DNA from 2 places in the Veillonella sp. ICM51a genome. Region 1 is predicted to be linked to the other one. Evidence: riboswitches for the same ligand, from Rfam matches in the RefSeq annotation. Region 1 holds a riboswitch; the other holds the start of a gene.
The links. Region 1 has a riboswitch for thiamine pyrophosphate ahead of thiC (phosphomethylpyrimidine synthase ThiC). Riboswitches for the same ligand answer to the same signal wherever they lie in the genome.

Region 1 (3,426 bases):
AGTTGATAACACGGAAGAATTCCTTAATATAATCTGGGCGACGATTTTGGTAATGCAAGTAATATGCATGTTCCCATACATCTAAACAAAGAATGGCAGTTTTACCTTCCAAAAGAGGATTATCTTGATTAGCCGTAGAGGTTACTTCTAGTTTGCCATCCTTGTTGACCACTAGCCAAGCCCAGCCAGAGCCAAATCGTGTTGCCGCCGCTTGGGAGAAGCTTTCAACAAAAGCATCATATCCGCCTAAATCAGCATCGATAGCATCCTTCAAAGGGCCTTGCAATTTAGATGTATCAGGTTTTGTCATGATATCCCAAAACATGGTGTGGTTTTTATGACCCCCACCATTGTTGATAACCGCTTGACGGATATCCTCTGGCACATTGGCAATATCGCCGAGAATACAATCTACGCAACCATAGGCAAGATCCGGGTATTTAGCGATGGCTGCATTCAAATTATTAACATACGCTTGGTGATGCTTATCATGATGCAGTTTCATCGTCTCTGCATCGATAACAGGTTCTAGATAATCATAAGCATATGGTAATGGTGCGAGTTCGAAAGGTTTCATAATAGTCCTCCTTTTAATTAGGGCACGAACGATATCTTAACTAGTATCGTTCTTGTGAAAGCGATTCGATGCACCTGCATCGGTATTTCATTGATATGAATTATCATTCTTTGCATATTGTACTATCTATATAGATAAACGTCAATATATGACCAACATTTATTACAGAATATCAATATATTCGCTATTCAAAGCCTTATTCATGCTACGAACAGCACAGAATTTACCACACATACTACAAGTTTCACTATGCCCCTCCTCTGGAGCTCGGCTTTCACGAATATTGCGAGCACGTTGAGGATCAAGTGCACACGCATATTGCGCCTCCCAATCTAGTACGCGTCTAGCATCAGCCATCGCATCATCCTTATCACGGGCACCTGGTATGCCACGTGCTATATCCGCTGCATGGGCTGCTATTTTGAAAGCCATAATACCTTCTTTCACATCGTCTGCATTAGGCAATGCCAAATGCTCTGCCGGCGTTACATAACAAAGAAAGGACGCCCCATGCATGCCCGCCACAGCACCACCAATGGCAGCTGTTATATGATCATAGCCAGGTGCAATATCTGTCACCAATGGGCCTAACACATAAAACGGAGCTCCGCCACATAGCGTTTCCTCAATTTCCATATTCGCTTGAATTTGGTTAAGTGGCACATGACCTGGGCCTTCAATAATCACTTGCACACCTTTAGCTCGAGCGCGTTTAGTCAATTCACCAAGTCGTACCAGTTCTTCAATTTGACATACATCCGTAGCATCTGCTAAACAGCCTGGTCGACAAGCATCACCCAAAGAAATAGTTACATCATACTCACGGCAAATATCTAAAATATCATCAAAATGTTCATAGAATGGGTTTTCCTTACCCGTCATGCTCATCCATGCAAAGATAAGACTACCACCACGGCTAACGATGTTGAGTCTACGTTTATGCTTTTTAATTTGCTCAATAGTTTGACGCGTAATACCACAATGTAAGGTTACAAAGTCCACCCCATCCTCTGCATGGAGACGGATAGTATCTAAGAAATCCTCAGCAGTAAGTTCTGCCAAATCCCGTTGATGATGTATAACGCTGTCATATACTGGTACAGTACCAATCATGGCTTTACATTCGCTAGTTAATTTTCGTCTAAAAATACGTGTATCACCATGAGTAGATAAATCCATAATCGATTCAGCACCAAGTTGAATCGCCCAATTTACCTTTTCTATTTCACTATCATAATCGGTAACGTCTCTGGATGTGCCAAGATTCACATTTATTTTCGTGCGCAATGCTTTACCGATGCCCTCTGGATCGATACAAGTATGATTCTTATTACAGGGAATAACAACTTGTCCTAAAGCAACTAGCGCTCGCAATTGCTCTACATCCATGCGTTCCTTTTCTGCTACAATTTTCATCGCATCCGTAACAAAGCCTTTTTGTGCGGCTTCCAATTGAGTGTAAAACATAATATGTCCTCCTATTGAATAAAACCTTTTAGCTTTGTACACAAGAAAAAGGGTATCGATATAATATGATCGATACCCTTGAATGGTTTTGCGTGCTTCCTACGCGGGCATGATCCCGATCAGGTCAAAGGTCAGGTGCTAACAGCCCTTTCTCAGCCTATCTCATAGGCTCCCTTGCATACTCTGCTATGTAATTGTGTATAGCATATCACTATTTAACTAATATTTCAATCTATACCTCTATTACAAATCATCTGTTACTTCAATCTGACATTGACGCATAGTTAATAATGCTGCTTCATGGCTTTCCTCAGTAACCCCTGCACAGCAATTAGGATCTACATGAATAGGAACCTCTGGCAAGCCAGCTTTCAACAATATGGCATTCGACACAACGCACACATCTGTACAAACACCGACCAAAGTTATACTTTCAATAGGCTCAGCTGTATTCATACCTTGCAAGCGCGTAACCAATTCAGAAGATCCAAAATTAGGTTTATCAATGATAAAGTACGGATGGATGGTATTGCGTTTTTCTGCGGCCGTAATGAGGCTCTCCATAATTTGCCAACCAATCGTATCTTTCACACAATGCATAACTGGCAAATGCTGACCTTCTTGGCTTTCAAGATAATTAGTATCGTGAGTATCTCGTGTAAAAATAACTGGTCCATCAAAGGATGCAATTTTTTGACGTACAGTATCCACGATGGCCTGAGCCTCTGGAGAACCAAGAGAGCCATCCACAAAATCATGTTGCATATCAATTACGACTAAAACGTTCATGTTCTATCCCTCCACAACGACATGGTGCACCCGATTCGGCGTATTATGGGCAATGCGACCTGCTGCAGCGGCCGCCACGGCACCAACTAAATCATCAAGAAACGTATTGCAATGACTATCAACTTGACTATCTAGATTTTTAACAATGCCCGGTTTTACCTTATCAATATAACCATAGTTCGTAAATCCAATAGATCCGTATAAATTCACAATGGATAAAGCGAGGATTTCATCAATACCAAACAACGCTTCATCACGAGTCATGATACTTTGTAATGGCTCAGATAATTTCTTCTGCTCCGCCAATCTATCCAATTCTATGCCCGTAATGATGGCATTTTGTGTTTCTCGTTTTTCAAGTACGGCCTGTACACTCTCTACGCACTCGTCCATCGTCAAATCAGGAATATATGGTTGTTGAATCATCATCACAATATCTGCAATGTCCTGAACGGTAACGCCTCGTTCCTTTAATAAATTATACGTACACGCCTTTAATTCCTCCTGAGATATCATAATTGCTCCTCAAAATTATACAAATTTACGTAACACATTATACCTTGATTATACCACGAAAAAATCCCTACCGACGT
Region 2 (3,426 bases), on a different contig from region 1:
GTTAACCGGTTCATCTGGAAGTGGTAAAAGTACGTTTATTAAATGTATTGCAGGGTTAGTGAAACCTACAACTGGTATCATTCGATGCGATGAACGAACATGGGTTGACCGAGATCAAAATATATGGGTGCCAGCTCAAGAGCGTCAGGTAGGATATATGCCACAAGGCAATATCGTATTTCCTCATTTATCCGTGGAACACAATATTACATATAGTAAACGAGGCACACCTGATATGTGTGATTCTCTATTAAAACGTTTAGGATTAGAAAAATACCGTAACACTAAGGCGGGGCGCTTATCTGGTGGTGAACAACAACGTGTGGCTTTAGGTCGTGCACTCTATTCAAAACCAACTATATTGCTTCTTGATGAACCTTTATCTGCATTAGATTGGAACCTTCGGAAACAAGTGCGTGTGGATCTGGTTTCCATCATTCGTGAATGGGACGTGCCATGTGTATGGGTGACCCATGATGAAAGCGAAGCTGATGCAGTTGGTGATAGACACTGGAACTGTGAAGACGGACAAATTATTATACCTGAATAGTAAAACACCTTCATAAGCATGATTGCTTATGAAGGTGTTTTTGTTTTAGTGTTGTTTTATTTCGACAGATGAGTTTTCTGTATGACTTATGAAGCCAACGATAGCTGTAACGACAAATGCCATTGTAAAGGCTGGTAATGTAGCACCTATTGTGCTTTCACTATGTAACATATAGTGGTATAAACCAACGGATACGGCCCAAATAAGACCTCGTACGAGATAAGCGGATAATGTTTGTACTTGTTGGCGATTGATAAAGTAGTCCGCCAAAAGAATGGCAATCATCGGCGCAAATACAGAGCCGATGAGGTATAGGAAGTCTGTAATATCATCCATTGGATATAGAATGGCAGCGATGGTGCCGACAATAGTTACGATGACGGCGATGCCTTTACTAGATGCACTCTTGTAGATAGTCGTACTAGATACGCCTGCAGAGTAAGCGTCCATAAAGGTTGTAGTTACGGTAGAGAAAATAATAACGATGAGGCCCGCAAGGCCAAGTCCTGCATTCATCATGATAGTAATGATGGAGTCGCCGCCGCCAAAGATAGCGGCACTAAGACCTAAGGTGTACATAACGATACTTGTTACAGTGTAGACTGTAGCACTTGTAAGTGATGCGGAGAAAGGTTTTTTACTTTCACGGGTATAATCACTGATGAGAGGTAGCCAAGATAGTGGCATGGCGATAGATAATTCAAGGGCAGCGATGAAACTCATGTTACCGCTAGTTAGAATGACACCTTCACTAGGCCACTGCGATATCATGTGAGCACCCATGTAAAGGGTGAGGCCTAACAATAGAACGGATACGATAGCTTGAATATAGCCCGTATTGTGGAGGCCAATGAAAAGCCACAAGATGACAAGCGCGCCAATAGCTATCGTCCAAATTATAGGAGATAGAGGTGCTAGTTCTTGTAAGGCTAGCATAGCATCGTAGATCATGATGCTAGTCCAGCCGATAAGTTGAAGCATATTTAAAAAGGCAAAGCCTTTAGCCCCTAGTGGGCCAAAGCTGAAGGCGGTAGTATTCATACTGCCTTGCCGCAAACGTCCACCGATGAGGCCAGCCCCAAAGAGCAGTATGCCGCCGATGATATGTCCTAAGATGATGGCATATAGACCTTGGGTGAGTCCTAAGGGGGCCAGATAGGTTCCTGTCATAATTTCCGCTATAGATAGAGCGGCACCAAACCATATCATGGCGAACTGTGGTTGTGTAATGTGTGTGTCTTTCATACGTCCTCCTTGCCAAGGAGTCATAGAAAAAGCCGAGTTCATAGGAACTCGGCTATTAATCCTCTATGTTCCCTACGTTGGCATTATCCAAATCAGGTTATGGGTTAAAGCATTAGCTTACTCTCAGCCCACTCATGTGAGCACCCCGTTATGGCTTCATTATAGGCTGTTAAGAGAACCCCGTCAATTATTTTCTTGCATAGATTGTATAATGATGTTATAACTAGAGTATAAAAATATATTGCCACTAGGGGTGCTTTTGCTGAGATTGACCATTCAAAACCCTAGACCTGATCCAGATAATACTGGCGTAGGAAAGTGGAGTGCAACATAATACTAAACTATTACGAGACCATTCCATTTGGAGTGGTCTCGTTTTTATATGTTTGGAGGTATTATGAAATTACATACTGCATTGACAATTGCTGGTACTGACCCAAGCGGTGGCGCTGGCATTATGGCTGATTTAAAATCTTTTCAAAGCCGTAACGTATACGGCATGGCCGTGGTTACGTCCGTGGTAGCTCAAAATACAACGGGTGTTCATCACGTAGAACATCTATCCTTAGAGAGTATAGAAAAACAGTTACACGATGTGTACTCAGATATTATGCCCCAAGCTGTTAAGACGGGCATGATTGCCTTGCCGGAGATGATGGATCTCATCTATCCTTATGTGAGTAAGGGAATTCCGTATGTAATGGATCCCGTTATGATTGCCACTAGCGGTGATCGACTCGTATCAGATGAGGCGGTACATTTCTTAAAATCTAAACTGATTCCTACCGCAACGGTTATCACTCCAAATCGCAGTGAGGCAGAGGTCTTAGCCGATATGTCTATCACTTGTGAAAGCGATATCACAACGGCGGCCAATCGTATCTTACAAGACTTAGGTCCTCAAGTGGTCATCATTAAAGGCGGGCACATCGGTGAAGATGCAACGGATTATGCTTTCACTAAAGATGGTAATATTCGTACGTGGACGAGCCCCAAATATGATACGGTGCATACTCATGGTACGGGCTGTACCTTCTCAGCGGTTATTACAGCGGAGCTTGCTAAAGGCCGTGATGTAATGGATGCCATCGGTATTGCCAAGGACTATATTGCTCTTGCTATTAAGTACAATCCAGCGTTAGGCAATGGGTGTGGCCCAGTTAACCACATGGCCTATGGTTTATTGGCGAATGGAACTGAAACAATGGATGAGCTTTTGAAAAACGATGAGAGGAGACTGTAATATGACTCATGAAAATCCATATATGACTGGCCAAACAGGGACAGAACTTAATATATTAGAAACATTGCGTCATCGAAATCCTCTCGTGATTTGTATTACCAATGATGTGGTACGAACCTTTACTGCTAATGGACTACTAGCCATTGGAGCATCGCCCATCATGAGCGAATGTAGTGAAGATTTAAAGGATCTTATTGTGTATGCATCAGCACTGCTCATCAATATTGGGACACTTACACCTGAGAAGGTTGGTTACTATAAAGAGGCTATTAAACTAGCGAAGGAATATGATGTACCAATTATTCTTGATCCTGTGGGCTGTCATGCAGGAGCTTACCGATTGTCGGTGGTCTTAGATTTGATTAAGACTGGTTCTATTTCGTTATTA

Region 2: another riboswitch for thiamine pyrophosphate. It lies ahead of cytX (putative hydroxymethylpyrimidine transporter CytX); the one in region 1 lies ahead of thiC (phosphomethylpyrimidine synthase ThiC).

What each region holds. Positions count from the first base shown of each region.
Region 1 is NZ_JAPX01000033.1:12,665-16,090, forward strand. It holds gene HMPREF1504_RS05710 (superoxide dismutase) at 1-577, opposite strand, end outside; gene thiC (phosphomethylpyrimidine synthase ThiC) at 740-2,044, opposite strand; TPP riboswitch at 2,124-2,230, opposite strand; gene HMPREF1504_RS05720 (cysteine hydrolase family protein) at 2,288-2,833, opposite strand; gene HMPREF1504_RS05725 (phosphatidylglycerophosphatase A) at 2,837-3,349, opposite strand.
Region 2 is NZ_JAPX01000036.1:103,999-107,424, reverse strand. It holds gene HMPREF1504_RS06670 (ATP-binding cassette domain-containing protein) at 1-550, shown strand, start outside; gene cytX (putative hydroxymethylpyrimidine transporter CytX) at 596-1,795, opposite strand; TPP riboswitch at 1,848-1,953, opposite strand; TPP riboswitch at 2,035-2,129, shown strand; gene thiD (bifunctional hydroxymethylpyrimidine kinase/phosphomethylpyrimidine kinase) at 2,193-3,038, shown strand; gene thiM (hydroxyethylthiazole kinase) at 3,040-3,426, shown strand, end outside.